DNA from 4 places in the Lysobacter zhanggongensis genome. Region 3 is predicted to be linked to each of the others. Evidence: predicted binding sites of a transcription regulator. Region 3 holds the regulator's gene; each other region holds the start of a gene.
The links. The regulator FliA, encoded in region 3, starts transcription of late flagellar genes. The targets are predictions, from matches to a motif close to TAAAGTTTNNCNNNCNNNGGCCGATAA.

Region 1 (7,126 bases), on a different contig from region 3:
GTCCTGCGGCTGAGCTACTCGGGCAAGGTCGCGACCGATTTCGTCACGCTGGTGGAGCGCGTCGGGGTGATGGCCGATCGGATGGGTCTTCGCAACCGCATCCTGGACATCGATTCGAGCGGCGGCCAGGTGGAGGCCGCGATCCGGGCCGGCGACCTCATCGCCGAGGCCGGCTGGACCATCTGGGTGCGCGAGGACGCGGTCTGCCACAGCTCGTGCGTGCTGGTGCTGGCCGGCGGCGACAACCGCCTGATCTCCGGCAAGGTCGGCGTGCACCGGATCATCCGCCTGCAGTCGGGCGCGACGTCGCGCGCCGAGCTCAGCCAGGAACTGCAGGAGGTCCACGCCAACATCGAGCAGTACCTGGCCCGCAACGGCGGCGCGGTGGCCCTCGCGGACATGATGATGACGGTGCCCAACCGCAGCCTTCGCCTGCTCACGACCCACGAGCTGGAGGAGTTCGGCATCGTCGGCATCAATGCTGCGCAGGACGACCTCGACCGCATCCGCCTCGCGCGCAAGTGTGGCGAGGACTTCGTGCGCCGCCGCGACAACTTCTTCCGCAGTTTCGACCGCAAGTGCGCGCGCCAGGACGAGAACCTGGACGCGATGAACACCTGCGGGCTGGAGCTGCGCGAGCGGTTCGGCTTCCCGGACGGCAAGTGCCGGTTGGACAGTCCATTCTCGGAGTTCGACCAGGCCATCCACGCCTCGACCTCGCAAGCCTCCGACGCCGACGCGGACAGCACGCCCGCCGGTTGAGCGGGCGTGCGGAGCCTGGCTACTCGTCCGCGGCAGTCGTCCCGGCTGCCTCGCCGGCTACGGGCTTGCCGTCAGCTCCCACCAGGTGCCATTGGCCGTACTTGTCGCGGACGTTCATGCCGTTGGTACGACCCGCACCCACGTCGCCCGCGTACCGGTACAGGGGTTTGCCACCGTAGGTGACTTGGACGGATCCGTCGCCGCGGTTGATGGTCCCCAGCATTGTCGCGTCGACTCCGTCGCCGGCGCTCGGCGCCACTTCGGCCGCGAGGGCCGGTGGCCAGGCTTCGATGCAGTGGTCGACGCAGCCCCTGCCGTCGGCATCGCCTTCCAGGAAGTACAGCGCGCTCCCGGCTCCGTTCACCAGGTACGGACTCGACGCCCCCGCGGTCGCGGTGGAGACCGTGTTGGCGTCGGGGCGGTCGACGCCGCTCTGCGTCGCCACCTGGCCGGTGCCTTCTACAGTCCCGCCGGCGGTGCTGTCCGGCCCGGTGCCGGGCGGCGTCGCGGGTCCACGTTCGTCGCCGGGGATGTCGTCAGCGGCGGCCTGCTGGACATCGTCGGCATCGACGTGGTCGGCCGCGTCCTGCGCGCACCCGGCGAGCATCGAAAGCACAAGCGCGATTCCCGCCACGCTGGCACGGCCGGCAGGGAAACGGGGGTTCGGCGATGGGGTCGGTTTCACCGCTGCTCCTTCGGCCTTGAGGCCTTTGTCATGGATCAGACGATCAATAGGCGCTGCGGTGTTAAGCGAGGGTTCCCGGTTCGTGCAGTGGACGTGATGCCGCGTTTGACAGCGGGGTAACACCAGCCGGCGTAGTTTCGCGCTTGTCAGGAACACGCGAAGCAAAGGACTGAGGTCCGGCGCGAGCGTCCTGGCACGGAAGGCTCAGACGGCGCTCGTTCCTTGTCCGCCTCTGGGCCTTCTTCATGTCGGAACTTTCCACGTCCACGCTCTCACCCGGCGTCGACGCGGCTCCGGCAACTATCGACCCACCCTTACCAGGAGTCGCGACATGACCCGATTGATCAAGAAGAGCGCTGTACTGGCCGTTGCCCTTGCGTCGACGTTCGCGCTGGCGGCGTGCGACGTCGACCAGACGCAGGAAGGCGAGCTGCCGGACGTGGACGTGGAAGTCCAGGACGCGGGCCAGGTGCCCAAGTACGACGTCGACGCCCCGGACGTGGATGTCGGCACCAAGGACGTCACCGTGCCGGTGCCGGACGTCGACGTGGAGCCGGCGGACGAGGACGAGAACGACGACCCGAATACCTGATCCGGCATTCAAAGAAGAAGGGCAGCCTCGGCTGCCCTTTTTCTTGCGCGTCGCTCGCTGCCAGCACCCGGAAGCGGGGCCGGTTTTTTCAGCCGACCTGCACCGTGCCGCGCCCGGCCCGCTTGGCTTCGTACATCTGGACATCGGCGCGATCCAGCAACTGCGTCGCGGTCTCACCCCGGCGGTACTCGCACACACCGGCCGAGAACGACAACGATCCGGCATCCATGAAAGGCAGGTGCCCGACGCGCTCGAGCATCCTCCACACCGTTGCCTCGGCCTGGGGCCCCGCGGTATCGGGCATCAGCAGCAGGAACTCCTCGCCGCCCCAGCGGGCGAGCACGTCGTGTCCGCGCAGCCCACCCACCGCGGTCATCGCGAACGACCGCAGCACCGCGTCGCCCGCCGCATGACCGTGGGCATCGTTGATGCGTTTGAAGTGGTCCAGGTCGATCAGCGCGATGCTGAAGCGGTGTTCGTGGCGTGCCGAGCGCGCCAGCTCACGGTCGAGCAGCTCCTGCATGTGGCGCCGGTTGGGCAGTCCGGTCAGCTCGTCGCGGGTCGCCAGCCGCTGCACTTCCGCCAACGCCTCGGTCAGGGCCCGACGCTCCGACCGCAGTTTGCGTCGCAGCGATGACAGCCGCACCGCCACCAGCGACGTGGCCGGCAGCAGCACCACCAGCATGCCCAGGTTGACCAGGTCGACGTGCATCCCCGGCGCGTCGAGCGACCAGTCCCCGCCGGGCGACGGCCCATGCCGCAGCGCGATCGAGAACGACAGCGAGACGATGGCGAATACGGTCAGCCAGAGGATCCGTCGCCAGCCCAGCGAGAATGTGCCGAAAATCAGCACGAGCAACAGCGGGAACAAGGCCGCGGTGCGCACCGGCCCACCCAGCACGTAGCCCCAGCAGGCTGCGGTCACGCCCAGCACGATCTGCGGTGCAGTGAGCGCGGCATCGTGGAAGCGTGCGCTCCAGCCGCTGCGCAGCGCCACGTACAGCACGGCCAGCATCGTCCCGACGAACGTCGCCCACGGCAGCATCGATGCGTCCGGCGCCACCCACCCCATGCCCATCGCGAGACCGAAGACGGTTCCGCAACCGATGTAGACGGCCACCGTGATCAACCATTGGGTGGTCCGGATCCGGAGCCGTGGGTCGCCTCCCAGCACCCGGTCGCACAGCACCCGGTCGCACACCTTCCGGGCACGCTGCCGCCCGGGCCCCGCGATTCGGGCGCCCGGCGGTTCGGCAACACGGTTCTGTGAGTCCAAGGGACGCTCGCGGGAGTGGTCGTCCCTGTTAACGGCAGCCCTGGCGCGCACTTGAGGGGTGATTGTTGGCGATCGGACGGGCGGTGGAATCGGGGCTCCGGCGGCTTCACGCGGGCGCGCCGGGCGCGTTGCTAGCGTCGTGGTGTCCGATTCAGGAGCGCTGCGCCATGACTCGTCGCCACTTTTTCCGGGAAACCCCGTTCCGGCTGCTGCTGGCTGTCCTGCTCACGTTGCTGCTGGCGGCCTGTGCCACCGGGCCGCGCGTCAGCACCGACGCCGACCCGACCGTGGACTTCTCCGCCTATCGCACGTACGCATTCTACGAGCCGATCGCGATGGAGCAGTCGGGCTACACCAGTTATCTCTCAGACCGCATCAAGCAGTCTGTCCGCCGGGAGATGGACGCGCGCGGCTACCGCTTCGACCCGGCCGACCCCGACCTGCGGGTCAACTTCCAGGGCTATATCCGTGAAGAGCGTGACGTGTACAACGTGCCGCGCAGCGACGTGCAGTACTTCTACAGCTATCGCGCCCGCAGCTATTTCGCCGTGCCCGTCTGGTATGACGAAACGCGCGTGCGCCAGTACACCGTCGGCACGCTTACGGTCGACCTGGTCGACGCCGAGCGCAACCACCTGGTCTGGACCGGCGACGCGATCGGCCGGGTGACCCAGCGCACCGCCCAGGAACGTGCTGCGTCGGCGGACCAGGCGGTCGCCGCGATCTTTGCCCGGTATCCGTTCGTGGCCGGTTCGGGCGCGGTGCTGCCGTAAGTCCTAGCCGTCTGCGCCGAGCAGCACCACGGCCGCGAGCAACACGAAACCCAGCACCGCGGCCAACGCGTGGACGATCACCAGCCACGCGGGCAGCAGCAGGTTGTTCCACTTGTAGCGCAGGCTCAGCACCGCGCCGCCGCCCGCCGCGACCAGGAACAGCAGCAGCGCCAGCTGGGCCATCGCGGGGACACCTTCGGCCAGTGCCGCGTAGGCCAGCAACGTGAGTCCGGCCGCGGCCAGCAGGCCGTGGAACATCGCCAGCCACGCGGGTGGATTGTGCTTGCCGGCAAACCGGATGCCCGCCATGGTCACGCCGCCCAGGGCGGCAAGCAGGAACAACAGGACGGAAACCTGCAACATCGACGCGACGTCCATAACGAAGTCCTCCGGAGGAACACTCCCCCGGTGGCGGATCCCCCGGGGTGCCCGGGGACGTTAGGTTGGCGCCGGTGAGCGCGACGTGTTCATCGCGCGTTCGGACTCGTCAACGCAGCTGGCTGTCCTTGCTGCCCCGCCGGTTGTAACCGGAGGCCCCCAGCTCCTCGCGGTCGTGCGCTTCCTGGCAAGCCACGCACAGCCGCACCCCGGCAACGGCCTTGCGCCTCGCCTCGGGGATAGCGGCGTCGCACTCCTCGCAGTGGGTCAGTCCGGGACCCTCGCGCAGTTGGCTGCGGGCCCGCTTGATCGCGTCCTTGACGGTCGCATCGATCTGGTCCTGTACCGCGCCGTCGCCTGCCCAGCCGGTCGCCATGGCATTCCTCCGTGTTTTCACGTGCATTGGGAGGATATCCCGGACGGCGTGAACACCGGCCCCGTTATCCTTGTCGGCCCCTTGCGCCCGGCGATACCCGATGACCGAACGACTGCCCTCGTGGATCCAGGAATGGCTGACCGTGGTCGTGCCGCTGGGACAGGTGTTGCTGATCCTGCTGGCCGCTTGGCTGCTGCGGGCGGTGACACGGCGCGTGGTCGACCGTCTCTGCACGCGACGCGGTTTCCCGCCCGAACTGGCCATCGCCGGTCGACGTGTCATCGGCTTCCTCATCTATGCAGCCGCGCTGCTGCTCGTGCTGGAGCGCCTGGGTGTCTCCGGTACCGTGCTGTGGACGGCGTTCACCGGGTTCGCGGCGGTTGGCGCGGTGGCGTTCTTCGCGGCGTGGAGCGTGCTGTCCAACATCTTCTGCACGGTACTCATCCTGACCACCCGGCCGTTCCGACTGTATGACCACATCGAGATCCTCGAGAACGGCGAAAAGCCCGGGCTGAAAGGTCGCGTCATCGACGTGAACCTGGTTTACACGACCCTGCAGGAGCAGCGCGAGGACGGCTCCGACACCGTGCTGCGGGTGCCCAACAACCTCTTCTTCCAGCGCACTGTGCGTCGCTGGCGAACCGCACCGGCGCCGCCACAGACGTCGGCCGGCGAGCCCCACAGCGAGTTCGCGGGCTGACACACACCCGTACGCGCCGCCATCGCCATCACATTTCCACGCGGCGTTTCGTCCCGCCCGCCCGGATTCAGCACCTCGCCGTCGCGTGCGCGTTAGTCTTTGCGCCGCAATCGGTGCCCCGCCCTCCTTTCTAACGAGACAACCCAGATGATCCGACCCGCCACTCTGCTCCTTGCCGCTATCGTCCTCGCCTCGGGCCCGGTGATGGCCTCCAGCTTTGGCGGTACCTCGGCCGGCGCATCCTCGGCGGGGTCGTCGGGCAGCTCGGGAAGCACCTCGGGCGACGACAAGGTGGTGCTGCAGGCACGCGACGACGCCGCGAGCTTTGTCGCCAGTGACGGGCGCATCCGCGGCGCGCAGCTGGAAGCGGCGCTGATGAGCCTGCGCGAGCGCCACGCCGACGCCCGCCTGGCCAGCGACATGGAGCTGGCACGGGCGATCCTGGCGTTCTGATCCGCACGCCAATGCGCTGGGCGCGCGCACTTGCGCTGGTGCCCTTGCTGGCTGCGGCCGGACTGGTCCATGCCGGTTCGGCCGCCCGCCCTGAAACCGGTCCCGCGGCTGGGTTTGAGCCCCGCATCGACCCGTCACTGAGCGCTGCAGAAGTCGCCGCTACACGCGACCTGCTTGCCGCTGCGACACGGCCCCTGCCCGATCGTTGGCTCGCCTCACTTGGAAAGGTAGAGGTGTACTGGAAGGACCTGCCCGAAGACGTTCACGGGCGGGCGACCGCCTCACGGATGCTGCTGGACCGGTCCCTGCTCGACGGCTGGATGGCACGCCCATCGGGCGCCGGCAGCAGCCACCCCGCCACGCGCGCCGCACTGGCCGCGGTGATCCACGAACTGGCCCACTTCCACGACCGCAGTTCGACTGGCGGGCTCTCGCGTGACCCGCGCCTGCTCGACCTCGCCGGCTGGCAGGTGAGTCCCGCCCGGCTCGGCCTGCGGCATCCGGACAATGCGTTCACCGACCGCAGCCCGGACCGCTACGAACTCCAAAGCCCGGTCGAGTACGTCGCGGTCAATCTCGAGCACTTCGTGCTGGACCCGCAGTACGGTTGCCGCCGCCCCGCCCTGCACCGGTATCTGGTGGCTCACTTCGGGGGCGGCCCGATGCCGGCAATGTGCCCGCCGGGCCTGGTGTTCCTGCAACCGGGGCGTGGCCAAGCCGACAGCACGCTGCAGCTGGACCCGCAGCGCGTGTACGCGGTCGATTACCTCCTGGCCGAAGGCAACGACCGCCTGATGAGCCGGTGGGGCCACAGCATGCTGCGGCTGGTGGTGTGCGCGCCCGGCCGAGCGCCTGGCCCGGATTGCCGCCTCGACCTCGATCACCACATGGTGCTGTCGTTCCGCGCCTTCGTCGACGACGTGCAGATCTCGAGCTGGCGCGGGCTTACCGGCTCCTACCCCTCGCGTCTGTTCATCCTGCCGCTGGCGCAGGTGGTCGACGAGTACACACGGATCGAGCTCCGCGGGTTGCAGTCCATCCCGCTGGACCTGGGCCCGGCGGAGATCACCGGCCTGGTCGAGCGTGCCGCGCAGCTGCACTGGAGCTACGACGGCGACTACTTCTTCGTCA
Region 2 (7,126 bases), on a different contig from region 3:
GAACGACAGCTTCTCGCCCTCGGTGAACGTGTCGCCGATGGAGATCGTGCCGTGGTTGTGGATGCCGATCACGTCGCCGGAGTACGCGCTCTCGGCGATTTCGCGGTCGCTGGCCATGAAGGTCAGCGCGTTGGCGAGCTTGAGGTCCTTGCCGCTGCGCACGTGGAAGGCCTTCATGCCGGCGGTGAACTTGCCCGAGCAGATCCGCATGAACGCGACCCGGTCACGATGCTGCGGATCCATGTTGGCCTGGATCTTGAACACGAAGCCGGTCAGCTTGTCCTCGGTGGGCGCCACTTCACGGCCGGTGGTGGCGCGTGGGCGCGGCGACGGCGCGTGGCGGACGAAGAAGTCCAGCAGCAGCTGCACGCCGAAGTTGTTGACCGCCGAGCCGAAAAACACCGGGGTCTGCTCGCCGGCGAGGTAGCGTTCCAGGTCGAACGGGTGGCTGGCGCCCTGCACCAGCTCCAGTTCGTCGCGCAGCTCGGCCAGGGCCGGCGCGCCGATCGCCGCTTCCAGCGCCGGGTCGTCGATCGACGGGAAGATGGTCGAGTCCTGGCGGGTGAAGTTGCGCCCCTGCTCGTACAGGTGCACCTCGCCGCTGACCAGGTGGACCACGCCCTTCAGCCGCTTGCCCATGCCGATCGGCCAGGTGATCGGCGCGCACTGGATGCCCAGCACGCTTTCAACTTCGTCGAGCAGGTCGATCGGGTCGCGGCCCTCGCGGTCGAGCTTGTTGATGAAGGTCATGATCGGCGTGTCGCGCAGCCGGCAGACCTCCATCAGCTTGATGGTGCGCTCCTCCACGCCCTTGGCCACGTCGATCACCATCAGCGCCGAGTCGACCGCGGTCAGCACGCGGTAGGTGTCCTCGCCGAAGTCGGCGTGGCCGGGGGTGTCGAGGAGGTTGACGATGTGGTCGTCGTACGGGAACTGCATCACCGACGAGGTCACCGAGATGCCGCGCTCCTTCTCCAGCGCCATCCAGTCCGAGGTGGCGCTGCGGGTGGTCTTGCGCGACTTCACCGAGCCGGCCATCTGGATCGCGCCGCCGAACAGCAGCAGCTTCTCCGTCAGCGTGGTCTTGCCCGCGTCGGGGTGGGAAATGATGGCGAAGGTGCGGCGGCGCAGGGCTTCTTGGGAAACGTCGGACATGGGCGCGGCGCGCGCGGGCGCACCGGGAGGCAAGGGGAGGGCGCGGATTATAGCGGTTGCCCGAAACTGCCCACGCAGTCACACATGCGGCCATTCAGTCGACGCGGCGATGGCCGATACCGCTAGCGGAGGCGGGACACCGCAGCGCGAGAGGAATCAAGGTGCAGATTGTCATCGTGGGGAAAGAGCGCGGCCGGGCCAGCGAGCTGGAGCAGGCGCTGTCGGATTTCGGGCTGGACTGGAACGCCCGCTGGCTCGAGGACGCCGCCACGCTGCTCGACAACGGCGCAACGGCCGTGGAGGCCATCGACGTCGTCGTTTGCGAGATGCAGGCGGGCGACCGTCGTGGCACCGAGGTACTGGCCGCCCTGCGCGAGCGCCACCCGGAAGCAGTGCGGATCCTGCTGCTCGACGACGGCCAGGACGCCGACGCCCTGCGTTCGATGGCCAGCGCGCATCGCCTGCTGCGGCAGCCGCTGGACGCGGGCGAGCTGATCGAGGCAGTCGAAAGCGTAGTCGAACTGCGCGAACTGCTGGACAACCCGGTGCTGAAGGAGGCGGTGGGCCGGATCGAATCGCTGCCGCCGCCGCCCAAGCTCTACCTCGACCTGACCCAGCTCTTGCGCGACCCCGAGACCAGCAGCGCCGAAGTCGCCGAACTGCTGTCGCAGGACCCGGTGCTAGCCGCCAAGATGCTACGGCTGTGCAACTCGGCGTATTTCTCGGCCGGGCGCGTGGTCACCGACATCCGCGCCGCGGTGACGCGTTTGGGCCTGCAGAATACCCAGCAGCTGGTACTCGCGACCGAGGCCTTCGGGACCCCGGCCGAGGTCGACGGGATCGATCGCGAGGCGATGCAGGCGCGCGCGCTGCGCACCTCGCGGCTGGCCGCGCAGATCCTCGGCGGCTCCAGCGCAGAACTGGCCGCGACCGCCGGCCTGCTGGCCGAAGTCGGCCGGCTGCTGCCGGGGATGCGCAGCACGCTGCCCGACGGCACCGAGCAGAACCCCGAGGGCCCGCATTTCGCCGAGGCAGGCGCCTACCTGCTGGGCCTGTGGGGCCTGCCGATGCCGATCGTCGAGGCGGTTGCCAACCACCACCAGCCGGGCCGCATGCGGATGTCCGGCTTCTGGGTCGCCGGTGCGGTGCACGTGGCCGCGGCGCTGGTCGCCGATTCCCCGGTCGACGAGGCCTACCTGCGATCGGTCGGCCAGATCGACAAGCTGCCGAAGTGGCGGCTGCTGGGCGCACAGCTGTCCGAGGCGGCGTAGCGGGTAGGCGATACCCGCCAGGCGCAGGAGTCTGCCCCCCGGACCCGGGTCTGTAGGAGCGGCTTCAGCCGCGATCCCATGATCGTGCGCCCGTACCACTCCACGATCGCGGCTGAAGCCGCTCCTACAAGGGGTTGGCTGGCGCATCCCGGGCGGCGGGCGGCGCGTCCGCAGCACCGAGATCCAGCAACCCGTCCGGGCCCCCCATCCGGAAGGGCAGCGACACCAGCCGCATGCCGCGGTTCACCTGCACCACGAAGTGCAGGTGCGGCCCGGTGCTGAAGCCGGTGTTGCCGGATACGCCGACCTGCTGCCCGGCGCGCACGTACTGGCCGCTGCGCACCAGCACGCCGCCCGACGCGAGGTGGGCATACAGCGCCATCGATCCGTCGTCGTGCAGGACGCGGACGAAGTTGGCACGCCCGGCGTAGCGGTCGCGGTCCAGCCCGGTCTGGCCGAAACCGCCCTCGGTCTGCATCACCACGCCCGCACGGGCGGCCAGTACCGGCGTGCCGACCGGGGTCGCGAAGTCGATCGCGTAGCGATTTTCCGGGTCGCCGTGGCTGAAGCTGCCGCCGTGCCCCTGGTCGACGCGCGCGGTGCGCGCCTGCAGCGGCAGCCGGTAGACCACGTCGCGCGGGGCCGCGCTGGGGTGGCCGGGCAGGCTGTCCATCCGGAGCTCGAAACCGGTGGCGCGGGTGCGGTCGGGTGTGTACAGCTCGGCGACCAGCGTGCTGGCGCCGGCGGCCACGGTGGCGCGGGCCGGCAAGACCGGACGGCTGTCGACGTTCTCGCGGCGGCTGTAATGCAGCATCACCTCGATCGGCCCGGCCAGGCTGTTGTCGGCCCAGGCGTGCCAGCCCCCGTCGACCGGCTCGATCCGCAGCCGGGCGATCGGCGCGGGCTCGACCGGCACCGGGATGGTGGTGACCCGCGTGTCGGGTGCGGGGCGCCGGTCGCCGTAGTGGGTGACGCCGTCGGCATCCGTCCACCGGTAGACCTGGCCCGCGTGCGCGGGCACCAGCAGGGCGATGGCTACGGCCGTCGTTGCGATCAGCCGTTGGAGGATCCGCGTCCAGGTACGGCTGCTGACCGACGAGGCGTCCACGTCAACCGCCGCACTCCGCTGCCAGCCCCAGCCCGCGCGCGATCAGTTGCAGGTCGAACGCCGCGACCGCGGAGTCGGCATGCACCGCGAACAACGCCCCATGGGGAAACGTCGGGGTGCTCGCGGCATGCACCACCACGCCGTCGGTGAAGGCGGTGGTCTCGCCGCGGAAGCTGCCGGCCGGGCGCAGGCTGTCGCGCTCGAACAGGTGGAACACGGTGCGCGGCTCCAGCTGGTCGACCGCCAGCCAGTAGCCCGTCTCGGCGCTGCAGGCCCATAGCGCGACACCCTCGGCCTCGGCGGCGAACATGTCGTGCGGCAGGCTCTTCCCGGTCGCGCGGCCGTCGAAGCGGTACTCGCGCAGGGTCGAGGCGATGCCGCCGTCGGCGGTCAGGAAGCGCTCGTCGGCGATCAGCAGCCGCTGGCGCGACGGGTCGCCGGCGATCGACTCAACCACGTGCAGCGCGTCGGCGCCGGTGTCGCCGAACGAACCCGCGTAGCGGCTATGCAGCCGGCCGTCGGCGTCGTGGCGCACCCGGTAGCGACGCACGCGCTGGTCGAGCTCGGCCGCCGGCGGGACCACGTCGTAGCGCTCGCCATACATGAAGTTGTCGGTGACGTAGACCTCCAGCTCACCCGGCGCGATCTCGTTGATCCACAAGCCGTACGGACTGCGCAGCTCGGCGTGACCGAAGCTGCCGGTCGGCTCGAACCCGGGCAACGCGAGCACCTGCACGCGACGGTTGTCGCGCTCGGCCACGAACAGGTGGTCGCCATGCACCGCCACGCCGTTGGGGCGGTCGAACCGGCCCTCCCCGGTACCCGGCCCGCCCACGGCGCGCAGCTGCTCGCCGCTGTCGGCGTCGAACACGAGCAGGCGATCACTCGATTTGGCAGTGGCGATCAGCCAGGTGCCGCCGTCCGGGGTCGGCCAGGTCGCGAGCGAGTCGAGCTCGTCGCCCGGCGCGGCGTGTGCGAGGTAACGCTCGGTGAGCGTCACCGGCGCGGGACCGATGGCGGACGTGGAAGCCGGATCCACCACAGGAGCGCCGCCGGGAGCGGGGGAATGGAGCGGCGTGGCGCAGGCCGCGAGCAGCAGGACAGGCGCGAGCAGGGGAAGACGCAGGTTCATGGGCGCGAAGTGTAAGTGCTGCCCGCGGATTTGAACGGGCCGGAAATGGCGACATGGAACCGATTTTATAGATCGCTTCATACGCATGAAGCGATTGACATGATGCGGAGCCGCGAGCAGAATCCGCCGCACATCCATCGAGACCGGCTGAGGGACAGGCCCTTTGAAGCCGGGGCAACCCAGCGGCGCGCAAGCGTCGCGAAGGTGCCAATTCCTGCGGACGCCGGCTGGCCGGTCTCCGGAAGATGGTTGCGCGCGGTCCCTGCGGGGAGCGCGTGTGCCCGTCAGCTCGATGGCTCCGTCCCTCAAAGGAAGCCACCATGAGCCTGCAGATCCTTTCCGTTCCGTCCCCGCCCCGCTCCGGCCCGGCTGCCGCCCGGGTCGTCGGTAACGCACTGGACGCCGCGTGCGCGACCCGCGTCGGCACCCCCCCGGTCGCCCGCGGTGAGATCGACGTTGTCCTCGACCTGCGCCATGCCGGTCGCCGTGCGCTGACGCTCCGCTACGAGCGGTTCGGCGATGCGACGCTGCCGACGGTTTTCGTCGCTGGCGGCATTTCGGCCGACCGCCACGTCGCCGCCAGCGCCGCGCTGCCCGGCCGCGGCTGGTGGGACGCGCAATGCGGCGACGGCAAGGCGCTGGACCCGCGCCGGCACAGCGTGCTCGCGTTCGACTGGCTGGGTGCGGACGGATGCCTAGACGTGCCGCTGGACCCGGCCGACCAGGCCGACGCCATCGCGGCCCTGCTGGACGCACTGCGGGTCGAGCGCCTGCAGGCGTTCATCGGTTGCTCCTACGGCGCAATGGTGGGATTGCAGTTCGCCGCCGCCCATTCCGATCGGCTTGCGCGACTGGTCGCCATCAGCGGCTGCCACCGCTCCCACCCGCACGCGAGTGCGTGGCGCGCGCTGCAGCGACGCGCGGTCGCGCTGGGCGCATTGCAGTGCGACGACAGTCACGGCCTTGCGCTTGCGCGCCAGCTGGCAATCCTCAGCTACCGCACGCCGGCGGAATTCGACCGGCGCTTCGAGGCCGCCACGGTGGTCGGCGACCGGGTACGTGTGGGGGCCGAGGACTACCTCGACCATTGCGGCGCGACGTTCGCCAACCGCTTCGCGCCGACCGCGTTCGTACGCCTGTCGGAGTCGATCGACCTGCAGGCGCTCAACCCCGAATCGATCCGGGTCCCGGTGACGGTGGTGGCGGTCGCCGACGACCGGCTGGTTCCGGTGTCCGATGCGGTCGAGCTGGCCGAGCGCCTGCGCGGCGACACCCGCCTGCATATCCTGCAGTCGCTGTATGGCCACGATGCCTTCCTGAAGGAGGGGCCGGCGATCTCCGCCATCCTCTCCGAGGCGCTGGCCGGCCAGGAGGTGGCGGCATGAGCGTCGACCCGCTCCAGGTCCCCGCAAGCGCCGGCCGCGGGTGTACCACCGCGGTGCGCGCCGGGATCGACCATGACACCGCGTTCGGTGCGGTGACCCCGCCGCTGGTGCTGTCGAGCAACTTCAGCTTCGCCGGCTTCGGCGAGAAGCGCAGCTACGACTACAGCCGGAGTGGCAACCCGACGCGCGACCTATTGGGCGATGCGCTGGCCGAGCTGGAGGGCGGTGCGGGTGGCGTGGTAACCGCCAGCGGCATGGCGGCGATCGCGCTGGTGCTGCACGCGCTGCTCAAGCCCGGCGACCGCCTGGTCGTACCGCACGACGGATACGGCGGCAGCTGGCGGCTGTTCAATGCACTCGCCGACAAGGCGGCGTTCGAACTGGTCACGGTCGACCTGACCGACCCGCGTGCACTGGCCGGGGCACTGGCCGAGCGGCCGGCCGTGGTGTGGATCGAGACGCCGTCCAACCCGCTGCTGCGCATCACCGACCTGCGTTTCGTTATCGAGGCCGCGCATGCCGCCGGCGCGCTGGCGGTGGTCGACAACACCTTCCTGTCGCCGGCGCTGCAGCAGCCGCTCGCGTTCGGCGCCGATGTCGTGGTGCACTCGACCACCAAGTACATCAACGGCCACAGCGACGTGGTCGGCGGCGCGGTGGTGTCGGCCAACATGGGCCTGCACGAGCGCCTGTCGTGGTGGGCCAACTGCCTGGGCATCACCGGCTCCCCGTTCGACAGCTTCATGACGCTGCGCGGACTGCGCACGCTCGATGCCCGCCTGCGCGTCCACCAGGAGAACACCGCGGCGCTGGTCGAGTTGCTGGACGGCCACGCAGCCGTGCGCGCACTGCATTGGCCGGGCCGCGTCGCACATCCGGGTCATCTGATCGCCGCCCGTCAGCAAAGCGGATTCGGCGCGATGCTCAGCGTGGAAATCGAAGGCGGCGAGGCCGGTGTCCGGGCCTTCCTCGACGGGCTGCGCTGCTTCACCCTGGCCGAGTCGCTCGGCGGGGTGGAAAGCCTGGTCGCGCACCCGGCGACCATGACCCACGCGGCAATGCCCCCCGAAGCGCG
Region 3 (7,126 bases):
GCAGGTCCCTGACACGCCCGCCCCGAAGCTCGAGCTGAGCCTGGAGCCGTTGCCCGAGCCGGCGCCCGAAGCAGAACACGCGCACCCGTCAGCCGCCGCCGAGGCGATCGAACTGTCGCTCGCACCGGTCGCAGAACTGGACGACAGCACCGACGCAGTCGCGCGGAACGACGAGGCCGCCGAGGCCACCGCGACCGACCGCCACCTCCACGCCGTCCCGCGCTGGGACGCCGATCCCGCCGTCGCCGCGATGCGCGAGGAACTGGCCACCATGCGCCACTTGATCGAGCGCGAGATGGGGCAGTTCGCGGTTGAGCGCCTGCGCGGCTCGCCGGCGCGCGCCGCGGCATTCGACACCCTGCTGGGCTACGGCTGCGACGAAACGCTGGCGCAGACCCTGGCAGCGAAGATCGACCCGGCGCTGGACCCGGCGCGGGTGCATGCCCCGATGCTGGCCGAGCTGGCGCGGATGCTGACCATCAGCCGCGAGGAGCCTATCGACGACGGTGGCGTGATCGCCCTGGTCGGCCCGACCGGTGCCGGCAAGACCACCACCGCGGCCAAGCTCGCCGCCCGCTTTGCCGCCCGCCACCGGGCCCGCGACGTGGCGCTGGTGACCACCGACTTCGAGCGCGTCGGCGCCTGCGAGCAGCTGCACGCCCACGGCCGCCGCCTCGGCATCACCGTCTGCGAGGCCAACGGCCCCGAGGCGCTGCAGCAGACCCTGGACCAGCTGCAGGACTACCCGCTGGTGGTGGTCGATACCGCCGGCTACGGCGCCCGCGACCGCGCCCTGCTCGGCCAGATCACCTGGCTGCGCGCCACCCGCAACGTGCGCAGCCTGCTGGTGCTGCCGGCCAATGGCCACCCGCACGACATGAACGAGGTGGTTCGCCGGTACCGCATGGCCACGCCCGAGGGCGTGGTGCTGACCAAGCTCGACGAGACCGGCCGCCTCGGCGCCGCGCTGTCGACCGTGATCCGCAACGGCCTGAGCCTGGCCTACACCACCGCCGGACAGCAGGTCGCGACCGACCTCGCCCACGCCGACGCCTCCCGCCTCGTGCTGCAACTGGAGAAATTGCGCCGTGCTGCCGATAACCCCCTTGCCACCGAGGACCGTCATGCCGTCGCCTGACCACAATCCCGCTTTCCCGGCGGCGCAGCCCGGCGCTGCGCCGGAGTCCGTGCGCCCCGCTCCCGTCAGAGTGATCGCGGTCGCCAGCGGCAAGGGCGGCGTCGGCAAGACCAACGTCTCGGTCAACCTCGCGCTGTCGCTGCAGAACGCCGGCCAGCGCACCCTGCTGCTGGACACCGACCTGGGCCTGGCCAACGTCGACGTGATGCTCGGGCTGTCGCCCCGCTTCACCCTGGCCGACGTGCTGGCCGGTCGCTGCGAGCTGCGCGACACATTGCTTGAAGGCCCCGGCGGGATGTGGATCGTCCCGGCCGCTTCCGGCAAGCGCCACATGACCGAGCTGCTGCCGCAGCAGCACGTCGGCCTGGTGCACGCCTTCAGCCAGCTGGACGTGCCGATCGACACCATGGTGGTCGACAACGCGGCCGGCATCGCAGACGGCGTGCTGACCTTCTGCCAAGCGGCGCAGGACGTGATCGTGGTGGTCTGCGACGAGCCGGCCTCGGTCACCGATGCCTACGCGCTGATCAAGGTGCTCAGCCGCGACCGCGGCGTCAGCCGGGTGCAGATCCTCGCCAACCAGGTGCAGCACGCGGCCGAGGGGCGCCAGCTGTTCGACAAGCTGCAGCGCGTCACCTCCAAGTTCCTCGACGTGACCCTCAACTACCTGGGCGCGATCCCGCGCGACGAATGGCTGCGCCGCGCAGTGCAGCGGCAGGAAGCGGTGGTCGACGCGTTCCCGTCGGCACCCGCCTCGGCCGCGTTCCGCGACATCGCCCGCCGTGCCGGCCAGTGGCAGAGTCCGCAGGGCCCGCGCGGCCACGTCGAGTTCTTCATGGAGCGCCTGATCGCGCAACCGTCCCGGAGTGCCGCCGCATGAGCACCGCCGCAGCCGCCTACCGCGCCCACCAGCCCAGCGACACGGCGCTCATCGTCGAGCGCCACGGCGAGCTGGTGCGCCGCATCGCCCACCACCTCGCCGCGCGCCTGCCGGCCAGCGTCGAGGTCGACGACCTGATCCAGGCCGGCATGCTTGGCCTGATCGACGCCGGTCGCAATTTCCAGGCCGACCAGGGCGCTGCATTCGAGACCTACGCCAGCATCCGCATCCGCGGCGCGATGATCGACGAGATCCGCCGTGGCGATTGGGTGCCGCGGTCGGTCCATCGCAAGTACCGCGACGTGGTCGCCGCCACCCGCGGTGTCGAGCAGGACACCGGCCGTGCCGCCTCCGCGCAGGAGGTCGCCGCCCGGCTCGAGGTCTCGCTCGATGAGTACCACCGCATGCTGGAGGATGCCGCGCGCGGCCAGCTGATCAGCCTGGATGCGCACCTGGAGGAGCACGACGGCGAGCCGCGGCTGGCGTCCACCGCCAACGCGACCCCGGCGCGCGAGTTCGAGCACACCGCGTTCCGCGAAGCCCTCGGCGGCGCCATCGGCGACCTGCCCGAACGCGAGCAGCTGGTGCTGTCGCTGTACTACGAGCAGGAGCTCAACCTGCGCGAGATCGGCGCGGTGCTGTCGATCAGCGAGTCGCGGGTCTGCCAGATCCACGGCCAGGCGATGTTGCGCCTGCGCGCGCGCCTGGGCGACTGGCGCGAGGAAGCCCAGCTCGACCAGGACGTCTGACTGCGCCGCTGCCCCCCATTCCCGAACACCCGCACGAGCCTGACCCATGGAAAAGAACATCAAGATCCTCATCGTCGACGACTTCTCGACCATGCGCCGCATCGTCAAGAACCTGCTCAACGACCTGGGCTTCTTCAACACCACCGAGGCCGACGACGGCACCAGCGCGCTGGTCGAGCTGCGCAAGGGTCCGTTCGACCTGGTGATCACCGACTGGAACATGCCCGGCATGCCCGGCATCGACCTGCTCAAGGCGATCCGCGCCGACGCCGCCCTGGCCAAGACCCCGGTGCTGATGGTGACGGCCGAGGCCAAGCGCGAGCAGATCATCGAGGCCGCCCAGGCCGGCGTGAACGGCTACGTGATCAAGCCGTTCACCGCGGCCACGCTGGGCGACAAGCTCGGCAAGATCTGGGAGCGGCTGGAGAGCGCGGCGTGAGCACCGATGCCGGTTCGCCGGCCACGGCCATCCCCATGCAGGACCGCCAGCTGATCACGCGGCGCCTGCATGCGGCGCTGTGGGCGCTCGAGCACGACGACCACGCGGGCTGGCGGGCCAACGTGGACGAGCTGATCCAGTGGCGCACGCAGCCGTTCGTGCAGGGCCTGGCGCGGATCGCGCGCGAGCTGGAACTGGCGCTCGGCAGCCCCGCCGAACACACCGGCCACGGCTCGCTGCCCGACGCCTGCGCCCGCCTGGAGCACGTGGTGACCCTCACCGAGACCGCCAGCATGCGCACCCTGGACCTGATCCAGGAATGCTCGGGCCTGCTTGGCAAGCTGCAGGAAGGGCACGCCACCCAGGGCGACGCCATTGCCGGCATCCGCGAGCGGCTGTCGGAAATGACCGCCGCCCAGGGGTACCAGGACCTCACCGGGCAGATCATCCTGCGCGTGGTCGAGCTGGTGCGCGCCGTGCAGGAAGGCCTCGGCGAGGTCACCGGCCCGAGCGAGCCGCTGCACCTTTCCAATCGCGGCAACGGCCCGTCGATCGCCGGTCTGGACGCCGCCCCGGCGACCCAGGACGACGCCAACGAATTGCTGTCCTCGCTGGGACTCTGACGCCCATGCGCCGCCGCACCCATTCCGGTAGGAGCGACGTCAGTCGCGACCCGCGAACCATTGAGGTACGCCGCGACACAGCGACGATCGCGTGGGCGGCCATCGTGCGCGTCCCGCATTGGCGCCGTCCATCCGGTTGTCAGTGGTTCGCGACTGACGTCGCTCCTACGGCGGCAGGGGGCAGGCCATGAACGCCGCATTCGAAGACGACACCGGCAACGATATCTGCGCGGACTTCCTGATCGAGGCGCGCGAGATCCTCGACCAGCTGGGCGAGCAGATGGTCGCGCTGGAGCGCAGCCCGGCCGACCGCGAATGCCTCAATGCGGTGTTCCGCGGCTTCCATACCATCAAGGGCGGTGCCGGCTTCCTCGACTTCCCGCCGATGGTGGCGATCTGCCATGCGGTCGAGGACCGCCTCAATGCCGCCCGCAGCGGCGAGGTGCCGCTCGACGCCGAGGCCTTCGACGGTGCCCAGCAGTCGCTCGACCTGCTGGTGGACCTGCTCGATTGCGTCGCCGCCGGCGAAGTGCTGATGCCGGCGCCGCAGGGCCTGCTCGACGCCCTGCGTGCCGGTGCATCGGCGACCGCGACGGCACAGGCGGACGCCAGCCGCCCGGCTGCCGGCGGTGACGACATCGACGATCTCGACTTCGAAGCGCTGCTCGACAGCCTGCACGGCAACGGCGGCATTCCCGGCATCCAGGCTGATGGCGCGCCGGGGACCTCGGCCGTATCCGATTTCCCGACCGCGGGCAGCCCCCCACCGGTGCCAGTACCGGCACCCGCTGCACCCGCCGCGCCGCGCAAGCCCGCTGCCGCCGCGCACCAGGAAGACCCGACGGTCCGCGTGGACGTGCGCCGGCTGGACGCGATGGTCAACCTGGTCGGCGAGCTCGTGCTCGCGCGCAACCGGCTCAAGACGATCCGCCCGCGCCTTCGCGACGACGAACTCGACCGCGCGGTGACCACGCTGGACGCGGCCACCTCGCGGCTGCAGTCGGCGGTGATGATGGCGCGCATGCAGCCGGTCGGCCGCGTGTTCTCGCGGTTCCCCAAGCTCGCACGCGACGTCGCCCGCCAGCTGCAGAAGAAGGTCGAGCTGGAGGTCATCGGCGCGGAGACCGAGCTGGACCGCAACCTCGTCGAGGCCCTGTCGGACCCGCTGGTGCACCTGGTCCGCAACGCGATCGACCACGGCATCGAAAGCCCCGACGACCGCATGGCCGCCGGCAAGCCCGCACAGGGCCAGGTGGTGCTGAGCGCGCAGCAGGAAGGCGACCACGTCGCCATCGAGGTGCGCGACGACGGTGCGGGCATCGACCCCGACCGGATCCGCGACAGCGCCGTGCGCAAGGGCCTGATAGAACCCGAGGCCGCGGCACGGCTCACTCCCGACGAGTGCCTGCAGCTGGTCTTCATGGCCGGCTTCTCCACCCGCGCGGAGGTCAGCGACCTGTCAGGGCGCGGCGTCGGCATGGACGTGGTGCAGTCGAAGATCCGCGAACTGTCGGGCGAGGTGCAGATCCAGTCCGAACCCGGTCGCGGCAGCCGCTTCCAGATCCGCGTCCCGCTGACGCTGGCGATCCTGCCGACCCTGCTGGTCGAACTGGCCGGCGACGTCTACGCGCTGCCGCTGGTGCGCGTGGTCGAAGTGCTGTCGCACGAGCGCGGCGCGGCGATGCAGGTCGACGGCCAGACCGTGCTGGACCTGCGCGAGCAGCCGGTGCCATTGCTGTCGCTGCGGCGGTGGCTCGGCGTACCCGAGACGACGTTGGCCGACTCCACCGCCGTGGTGCTGCAGTCCGGCGAGCAGCGATTCTGCCTGTCGGTCGACAGCGTGCGCGGGCGCGAGGAAGTGGTGATCAAGGCCTTGCCGCGGACGCTGCGCGGGCTGGCCGGCTACGCCGGCGCCAGCCTGATCGGCGACGGCCGCATGGCGCTGATCCTCGACGTCGACGCGCTGTACCGCACCGGCGTGCGCGGGGGGCGCTGAGCGATGGCGACCTCAAGAATCCGGCCCACGAACCGATAACGCGGACAATGGACAGGCTCAGCATCATCGGCACCGTACTGGCGATTGGCGCCCTGCTGGGCGGCAGCGTGCTCAAGGGCGCGGGGCTGTCCGGCCTCTGGTCGCCGGCGGCCTTCGTGATCGTGGTGCTCGGCACCATCGCGGCGATCCTGGTGCAGACGCCGATGGACACCTTCAAGCGTGCCCTGCGCATCGTGCGCTGGGTATTCCAGCCGCCGATGCAGGACCGCACCGCGATCATCTCGCGCATCGTCGAGTGGAGCGGCACCGCCCGCCGCCAGGGCCTGCTCGGGCTGGAGGCGGAGGTGCAGGCGCTGGAGGATCCGTTCCTGCGCAAGGGCCTGCAGATGGTGGTCGACGGCGTCGAGCCTGAGGCGATCCGGCAGATGCTGGAGATCGAGCTGCACGGCCAGTCCGACCGCGACGTCGCCGCCGCCAAGGTGTTCGAGGGGATGGGCATCTACGCGCCGACGCTCGGCATCATCGGCGCGGTGCTGGGCCTGATGGCGGTCATGAAGAACCTCGCCGACCCGAGCCAGCTCGGCCACGGCATCGCCGCCGCGTTCACCGCGACGATCTACGGCATCGGCCTGGCCAACCTGGCGCTGCTGCCGATCGCGAGCAAGCTCAAGGGCCTGATCGGCCACCAGGCGCAGGAGCGCGAGATGATCGTCGAGGGGCTGATCGCGATCGCCCAGGGCGAGAACCCGCGCAACATCGAGGCGCGGCTCAACGGCTTCGTCCACTGAGGCGCCGCGCATGGGTCGCCGCCATCGCCACGAGGAGCACCAGAACCACGAAGCCTGGGCGATCCCGTACGCCGACCTGATGACGCTCCTGTTGGCCTTCTTCGTGGTCATGTACGCGATCTCCTCGCTCAACGAGGGCAAGTACCGCGTGCTGGCCGATTCGCTGTCGTCGGCCTTTGGCGGCGCGCCGCGCACCATCTCGCCGATCCAGCTTGGCCAGACCCAGCTGCGCGGTTCTTCGTTCGACCGTCCGTCGATGCAGACGCCCGATTCCAAGGCCGGGCCATCGGCCGCGACCCCGATCAATTCGCCGCGCATGCTGCAGGTGCTCGACATGCCGACCTTCGGGCAGACGGCCCGCGCCACGGCCGCCGCGATGCAGGCGGCCGAGGCGCCGCAGAGCCGGCGCGCCGAGCAGCTGCAGTCGATCGGAAAGCGCATCCAGGAAGCGCTGTCGGACCTGGTTCGCCGCAAGCTGGTCACCGTGCGTCGCAGCGAGACCTTCCTGGAGGT
Region 4 (7,126 bases), on a different contig from region 3:
GGAAGCCTTCCCAGCGGAGCCGTTCCAGCAACCGCAGGCTCAACGCGGGGTCTTCCATGAGCGCGGTTTCGGTGACCTCCAGCGTGACCGCCTGTGGCGGGACGCCCCAGATCTCGAGCGACGACAGGATCTGCGGGACGATGTCGCGCTGGCCGAACACCCGCGGCGACAGGTTGAGCGACAGGCCCAGGTCGGGTGCGTGGCGGCGGGCCTGGGCGATGTGGCGCAGGCTCGAGTGCAGGCTCCATCGGGTGAGCTCGGTGATGAGCCCGGTGTCCTCGGCCAGAGGGATGAACTCGCAGGGCGGTATCGCCCCGCGCTCGGGGTCGTGCCAGCGGGCGAGTGATTCGGCGCCGAACAGCGTGCCGCTGTCCAGTTGAAGGATCGGTTGGAGGTGGACTTCGAGCCGGTTGCCGGTGATCGCGTCGCGCAGCAGCTCGTACGGGATCAGGGCGGTGTCGGTGCCGTCGGCGTACATCGCGCAGCGCTCCTGTCCGCGCAGCGCGACACCGTGGGCGATTTCGGCCCGGCGCAGCAGGGTTTCGGCATCGTCGCCATGGTCGGGTGCGACGCTGACGCCGATGGTCGCGGACGCCGGCATCTCGCGCTGGCCGAGCCGGACCGGCGACTGGAAGATCCGCAGCACCCGGTTGCCGGCAAGCAGCGCGTGGTTGCGATCGCGCAGGCGCGGCAGCAACACCGCGAACTCGCCGCCGTCGATCTGGTGGAGCTCGTCGCCGGGACGCAGCACCTCGCCGATCAGTTCGCGGACCGCGGCCGCCATGCGTTCGCTGGCGGCAAACCCGTGGGCAATCCGGAACTCGCGCAGGCGCTGCAGCCGCACCAGCATCACGCCGAATGGACCATCGTCCGCGCGGCGCTCCGCCAACAGTTGGCCCAGTCGCGCGAGCAGGTCTTCCCGCGTCACAGGAACAGCTCGGCCGGGTCGAGCCCGTGCGCGCCGACCGGCAGCGGGCGGGTGATGTTGACCTGCTGGGAGATCGGGATGCCCTCGGTCTGCCGCATCAGGTCCAGTGGGCTGAACTCGTCGCGCAGGCGCTTGTCCGCGTCGGTCAGCAGCATCACCCGCGGCCGCAGGCGACGGCTCGGGTTCTGGGTCATCACCACGGCGACCTCGCCGGTGCTGAGTTCCACCAGCGAACCGGTCGGGTAGACGCCGAGGCAGCCGGTGAACTGTTCGACCAGCTCTCCCTGGTACAGCCGGTCGCGTTCACGGTACAGCTCCTGCAGCGCCTGGTGCCGCGCCAGCGGCGCGGCGTGCGGACGCACGCTGGTCATCGCGTCGAAGCTGTCGATGATCGCCGCCATCCGGCCCGACAACGGGATCTGGTGGCCGACCAGCCGCCGCGGGTAGCCCGACCCGTTCCAGCGCTCATGGTGCGTCCGGATCATTTCCCGGACCTCGGCGGAATGGTCGTCGCCGCTCTCGTCGAGAATCCGGCTGGCGAGCTCGACATGGGTCCGGACCTCGCCCATCGCCCGGGCATCCATCGGCCCGTCGTGCGACAGCAGCGCGTCCGGCAGCTTTGCCTTGCCGACGTCGAGCAGCAGTCCGCCACTGGCGAGATCGACCAGCAGCGACTCGGGCAGCCCGAGGTGGCGACCGAACGCCGCGGCAAGCGCGCAGCAGTTGATCGCATGGCTGTAGGCGTAGCGACTGTGCTGTTGCAGGGTGTTCACCCAGAACAGGGTGTCAGCATTGCGCAGCACGCTCCGCACGATCGGCTCGGCGGCCGCCCGGACGTCGGCGACGGCCAACTTCTGGCCGGCTTCCACGTCTTCCAGGATGCGGGCGGCCAGCCGGGTGGCGGTGGCGTGCGCCTCGCGCGCACCGGGAAGCTCGGCGTCGAAGTCGACCTGGTCCGTATATCGCTTGCCACCGAGCAGCTCGTCGCCGGCGAGTTTCGGCGGCGGGCGCCGCGAGACCTGCGCATCCGGCGGTGCCAGGCCGCGCTCCACGTCGATCCACACCGTGCCGCAGTGCGCGCGCAGCCAGGCGACCTGGTCGTGCGCCTCCACCAGGAACCCCTGTAGCGGAAAGGGCGCCTCCACCCACGGCCGGTCGAGCCGGCAGACGTACATGCCGGCCTGGACCTGGTCGGGACTGATTTTCAGCTCCTGCAACTTCATGGGCGGATGGGATCTGTAAATGGTCGCGGCATGGCCGATCGCGGCATTGCCGGTATGTCGACATTCGATAGCATGTCTACGCGGGCCGGTGCTACGCCCGGACGTTGGCCGACAGCTGATCGCCTTGCGCGGCATGGCCGCGTGATGAAGCGCGCCGTCATGCCGGCACGTGCGACTGAAGGGCGACGCGGTTGCGCCCGGCGGCCTTGGCCAGGTAAAGCTGGCGGTCGGCCTCCGACAGCAGCGCGTACAGGTCGCGCCCGGCCCTGTGGCAGATGCCGATGCTGACCGTGAGCGAGAGCACGCGCTGCCGGAACGGGATCTCGAGCGCGGCGATGCTTCCGCACAGCGCCTGGAAGTACGCCACCGCTTCGTCTTCGTCCAGCCCACGCGCCAACACGCAGAACTCTTCGCCGCCGAAGCGGGCGACCACGTCGCCCTCACGCGCGTGCGCGCCGATCAGGTTGGCCACCGCCACCAGCGCGGCGTCACCGGCGTCATGGCCGTGGCTGTCGTTGATGTGCTTGAAGTGGTCGATATCAATCATCGCCATCGAGACCGGCTCGTCCCGGGAGGACGCCAGGGCGCGGCGACCGGCATCGAAGAAGTGGCGCCGGTTGGCCAGGCCGGTGAGGTAGTCGCGGGTGGCCAGGTCCTGCAGCGTGCCGATCAGCTCGAGGTTGTCGACGTTCTGCGAGATGCGGCACATGAACTCCTCGCGCGAGAAGGGTTTGCCGATGAAGTCGTTGGCGCCGTGCTTGAGGAAGCGTGCGATGCGCGGCGCCCCGCCGCCGGTGGCCGAGCCGACGATCGACAGGATGTCGCGCGGCCGGTTCTGCCGGGCACGGCGGGTGAACTCCACCCCGTCCATGTCGGGGAGGTCATGTTCGACCACCACCAGCCGGATCGTTGAATCGGTTGCAAGCGCCTCCAGGCCGTCGGTGCCGCTTCCCAGTTCGCGCACGCGGAAGCCGTAGAGCGCCAGCAGCGCGCTGGTTTCCGCCCGCGCCGGCCCGGGCGGCTCGACCACCAGCGCGGTGATCCCGCGGTTGCTGAGCACGCGCCGTACCAGCCACACCAGGTAGTCGATGGTGTCGGGCGCTTCCTTGAGCACGTAATCGATGATCGGCAGCTCGGCCATCTGCTCCCGGGTCGCTTCGTCGTACACGCCGGTGACCACCACGATCGGCAGTCCGTGTCCCACCAGCAGCCGGGCGATCCGCGACGGGTCCGCGTCGGGCAGTACCAGCCCGGTCAGCGCCAGGAAAAACGGTGGTCCGGCCTGCAGGGCCTCGCGTGCGGCCGCCAGCGAGGACACCGCCACGACCTCCAGTTGCAGGCGGTCGCGCAGTTCGGCCGCAAGCATGTTGGCGTACGCGCGCGAGTTCTCGACCAGCAGCACCCGCGGGCCGGCAGGTTCGCCCGGGTCCTGTACCGCGTGTGCTGGGGCGGGGAACGACGTCATCCGGATGGGTCGCGGGGAGGTGTCCGGTATATCGGCGGCATCCTCCCCACCTTGAGTGCGTCCGGCGTTACGGTCGGGGTTGACAGCAGGAATTACAGGTGTAATTTCAGCTTACGGTTACAGGTGTAAACGAATGCAGATCAGCGAAGCCGAATCGATCGTCATGGACGTCCTGTGGTCGCGCCATCCGTTGGCTGCCGACGACGTGGTCGCCGCGCTGGCAGAGGCGCGTGACTGGCAGGAACCGACCATCAAGACCCTGCTCAACCGGCTGTTGCGCAAGGGCGCGATCGCCGCTGAAAAGGACGGACGCCGCTATCTCTACACGCCGGTGCTGCGGCGCGAAGAGTGGCTGCTGGACGAGAGCGAAGGCCTGCTGGACCGGTTGTTTGGCGGACGCGTGGCGCCGCTGGTCGCGCATTTCAGCCAGCACCGCAAGCTCAGCCACTCCGATGTCGCCGAGCTGCGGCGCCTGCTAGAGGAGATCGACGATGGTTCCCGCTGACCTGCTGCAGGTGCTGGTGGAACTGGCGGTGGCCGGCGCGGTCGCCACCGCACTGGTGCTGCTGTTGCGGACACTGCTACGGCGATCGTTCGGCGCCGGGGTGGGTTATGCGACGTGGGCGCTGGTACCGGTTGCCCTGCTCGCGGTGCTGCTGCCGGCGGCGCCGGCACCCGCGCCGGTGGTCTCGATGGTGTTGGCGATCGGCAACGCCGTGCCGCAGGCGCTTGCATCCGGTGCCACGCCCCCCGACGGGCACGCGGTTGCCTGGCTGTTGCTGTGGGGCACTGGCGCAGCGGTTGCCGGCGGCGTGTTCGCCCTGCAGCAGCGCCGCTTCCATCGCGCGATCGGGCAGGTCCGGCCACGTGCCGACGGGCTGTTGCAGGCCGGGGCCCGGTGCGGCCTGCCGGCGACGGTGGGGCTGCTGCCGCCCCGCGTCGTCGTGCCGGCGGGGTTTGACCACGACTACACCGACGAGCAGCGGGTCCTGATGGTGGCGCACGAACGCAGCCACGTCCGCCATGGCGACCCGCTGGCCAATGCCGCCTTCGTCGCGGCGCGCTGCGTGTTCTGGTTCAACCCGCTGCTTCACCTGGCGGCCGGGCAGTTCCGCCACGACCAGGAACTGGCCTGCGACCAGCGCGTGATCGCGTGCCACCCGCATGCTCGCCGCGCCTACGGCGAGGCGATGTTCAAGGCGCAGTTGGCAGCCATCCCGCTGCCGCTGGGCTGCCACTGGGGCTACGGCCACCCACTCAAGGAGAGAATCGCGATGCTCAGGCAACCTGTTCCCACGTTCACCCGCCGGCTCGCTGGCGCCGCCGCAGTGGTGGCATTGACTCTGGTCACCGGCTACAGCGCATGGGCGGCCCAGCCGGCCAGCCAGCAACCCGTGCTGGTCGTTTCGCCGGACGGGGTGCTGCCGGTGCCCCCGCCCGCCCCGCCGGTTCCGCCTGCGCCCAATGCACCGCCAGCACCGCCAGCACCGGCCGCACCGACGATGGCACTGGCGCCTCCGCCGCCACCAGCGCCGAACGCGGCGCCGCCGCCCCCGCCGCCGCCGATGTCACCACTTCCGCCACCGGCCAACCGCATGCCGCCGCCGCGCTATCCCAAGAGCGCGGTCGAACAGGGCATCGACGGCACCGTGGTGCTGATCGTTTCCATCGACGAGCGCGGGCAGCCGCTGGATGTCGTGGTCGAGAAGTCCGAGCCGGCTGGCGTGTTCGACCAGGCCGCCATGGACGCCGCGATGCAATGGCGCTTCACACCCGAGATGAAGGGCGGCAGGAACGTGCCGGGTCGCGTTCGCGTTCCGATCCGGTTCGAAGCCGACGGGAAGGCGCCGGCGGCACAAGGCTGATTCCAGGCGGCCGGGCCGGCCGGTTATCAGCCGCCGAGCGTGCCGTTCAGCAGCGCCGCGAGGTTGGCTCCACCGCGGCGCAACTGGGCTTCGGCCACCGGGCGCCAGGCGCTCACGTAGCGATCGTCGATCAGCGCACCGGCCACGGGGTACAGGCCGGGGCGCACCACGATGTCGCACGACGCCTCGGCCCAGGCCGCGGCATCGGTGCCGACCGGTACTGCCAGCGGCAACGCGCGCAGCTGCGCCAGGTAGGTGGCATCGTCCAGGCCGGCGGTGTTGAGCAGGCCGCTGTCCCACAAACGATGGAGGTTGCTGCCCTTGCCGCCGGGGGTGCCGTCGGGCATGCGGACCTGGAGGTCGTTGCCGCCCTTGTCGTGGCCGTGGCCGGCGTGCATCGGCTGGTGCACGTCGCCGACGAAGTGCACGACGAACTTGAGCGCCTGCCGACGCGCCTCGAGGGGCTGGTCGCGATCGCCAAGGATCGCCGCCTGCGTGCGGATCGCCTCCACCACGCAATCGCCACCGGCACATGCGGTAGCGGCATCGTAGGCGCAACCGTCGCCGGCGATGTTGACGTAGTGCCACCGCGCGCTGCGCCGGCCGAGGTCGGGATCGTTGCCTCGCAGATCATCGGCCCAGTTGGCGATGCCGGGTAGGGTGGGGTCGGTTTCGCCTTCCAGCAGCGCGGTGATCTGTTCGCGCACCTGCGGGTCAAGCTCGTCCCACGCCAGCGCGGCCACCAGCCGGTGGCCCTGTGGCCCCCACGCCGCCGCAAGCGACGGCACCAGCAACAGCCCGATCAGGAGGGCGCGGAAGCGGCGGGCAAAGCAGCGGGTATCTGGCATCGTGCGGTCCGAAGCGGTGGGGCGGTTCCGGGAAGGATAGCGATGGCCGGAAAGAGTGGGTGGGTCGCACTCGTTGCCGGCCATTCGCGCAAAAGGTCCGTGCATCGGCCGGCCGCTCGGCCAATGGGCTAAAATGGCGGGGTTTTCCCCCTCACTCCGCCCGCTCAGGAGCTCCTCGCAATGGCGATCAAGGTTGGCATCAATGGTTTCGGCCGCATCGGACGCAACGTGTTCCGTTCGGCCGTGCAGAACTTCGGCAACGACATCGAGATCGTCGGCATCAACGACCTGCTCGAGCCGGAGTACCTGGCCTACATGCTGAAGTACGACTCGGTGCACGGCCGCTTCGATGCCGAGGTGTCCACCGATGGCAACGACCTGGTCGTCAATGGCCGCAAGATCCGCCTGACCCAGGAACGCGACCCGGCCAACCTGAAGTGGGGCGAGATCGGCGCCGAAGTCGTGATCGAGTCGACCGGCCTGTTCCTGACCAAGGAAACCGCGCAGAAGCATATCGACGCGGGTGCGAAGAAGGTGATCATGTCGGCGCCGTCCAAGGACGACACCCCGATGTTCGTGTTCGGCGTCAACGACGACAAGTACGCCGGCGAGGCGATCATCTCCAACGCCAGCTGCACCACCAACTGCCTGGCGCCGGTGGCCAAGGTGCTCCACGACAAGTGGGGCATCAAGCGTGGCCTGATGACCACCGTGCACGCCGCCACCGCGACCCAGAAGACCGTCGATGGCCCTTCCAACAAGGACTGGCGTGGTGGCCGCGGCATCCTGGAGAACAT

Region 1: a site for FliA is predicted at 3,344-3,370, ahead of ACKVMH_RS03965 (GGDEF domain-containing protein). Genes of this name have one in related genera too.
Region 2: a site for FliA is predicted at 1,249-1,275, ahead of ACKVMH_RS00285 (HDOD domain-containing protein). Genes of this name have one in related genera too.
Region 4: a site for FliA is predicted at 3,645-3,671, ahead of ACKVMH_RS04470 (GGDEF domain-containing protein). Genes of this name have one in related genera too.

What each region holds. Positions count from the first base shown of each region.
Region 1 covers NZ_JBJXHK010000013.1:17,698-24,823, reverse strand. Annotated here, with positions in the region: gene ACKVMH_RS03980 (COG3904 family protein) at 1-762, shown strand, start outside; gene ACKVMH_RS03975 (COG4315 family predicted lipoprotein) at 782-1,447, opposite strand; gene ACKVMH_RS03970 (hypothetical protein) at 1,779-2,039, shown strand; gene ACKVMH_RS03965 (GGDEF domain-containing protein) at 2,128-3,159, opposite strand; gene ACKVMH_RS03960 (DUF4136 domain-containing protein) at 3,483-4,088, shown strand; gene ACKVMH_RS03955 (hypothetical protein) at 4,092-4,466, opposite strand; gene ACKVMH_RS03950 (DksA/TraR family C4-type zinc finger protein) at 4,576-4,842, opposite strand; gene ACKVMH_RS03945 (mechanosensitive ion channel domain-containing protein) at 4,943-5,542, shown strand; gene ACKVMH_RS03940 (DUF2388 domain-containing protein) at 5,690-5,995, shown strand; gene ACKVMH_RS03935 (DUF7844 domain-containing protein) at 6,007-7,126, shown strand, end outside.
Region 2 covers NZ_JBJXHK010000001.1:47,951-55,076, reverse strand. Annotated here, with positions in the region: gene ACKVMH_RS00290 (peptide chain release factor 3) at 1-1,155, opposite strand, end outside; gene ACKVMH_RS00285 (HDOD domain-containing protein) at 1,317-2,426, shown strand; gene ACKVMH_RS00280 (peptidoglycan DD-metalloendopeptidase family protein) at 2,551-3,534, opposite strand; gene ACKVMH_RS00275 (NHL repeat-containing protein) at 3,536-4,666, opposite strand; SAM riboswitch class I at 4,798-4,918, shown strand; gene metX (homoserine O-succinyltransferase MetX) at 4,987-6,051, shown strand; gene metB (cystathionine gamma-synthase) at 6,048-7,126, shown strand, end outside.
Region 3 covers NZ_JBJXHK010000075.1:45-7,170, forward strand. Annotated here, with positions in the region: partial or broken gene ACKVMH_RS11040 (flagellar biosynthesis protein FlhF) at 1-1,138, shown strand, start outside; gene ACKVMH_RS11045 (MinD/ParA family protein) at 1,125-2,018, shown strand; gene ACKVMH_RS11050 (RNA polymerase sigma factor FliA) at 2,015-2,767, shown strand; gene cheY (chemotaxis response regulator CheY) at 2,814-3,206, shown strand; gene ACKVMH_RS11060 (protein phosphatase CheZ) at 3,203-3,829, shown strand; gene ACKVMH_RS11065 (chemotaxis protein CheA) at 4,017-5,825, shown strand; gene ACKVMH_RS11070 (flagellar motor protein) at 5,873-6,613, shown strand; gene motD (flagellar motor protein MotD) at 6,624-7,126, shown strand, end outside.
Region 4 covers NZ_JBJXHK010000015.1:29,930-37,055, reverse strand. Annotated here, with positions in the region: gene ACKVMH_RS04480 (putative bifunctional diguanylate cyclase/phosphodiesterase) at 1-928, opposite strand, end outside; gene ACKVMH_RS04475 (HD-GYP domain-containing protein) at 925-2,151, opposite strand; gene ACKVMH_RS04470 (GGDEF domain-containing protein) at 2,309-3,616, opposite strand; gene ACKVMH_RS04465 (BlaI/MecI/CopY family transcriptional regulator) at 3,750-4,121, shown strand; gene ACKVMH_RS04460 (TonB family protein) at 4,108-5,481, shown strand; gene ACKVMH_RS04455 (S1/P1 nuclease) at 5,508-6,329, opposite strand; gene gap (type I glyceraldehyde-3-phosphate dehydrogenase) at 6,510-7,126, shown strand, end outside.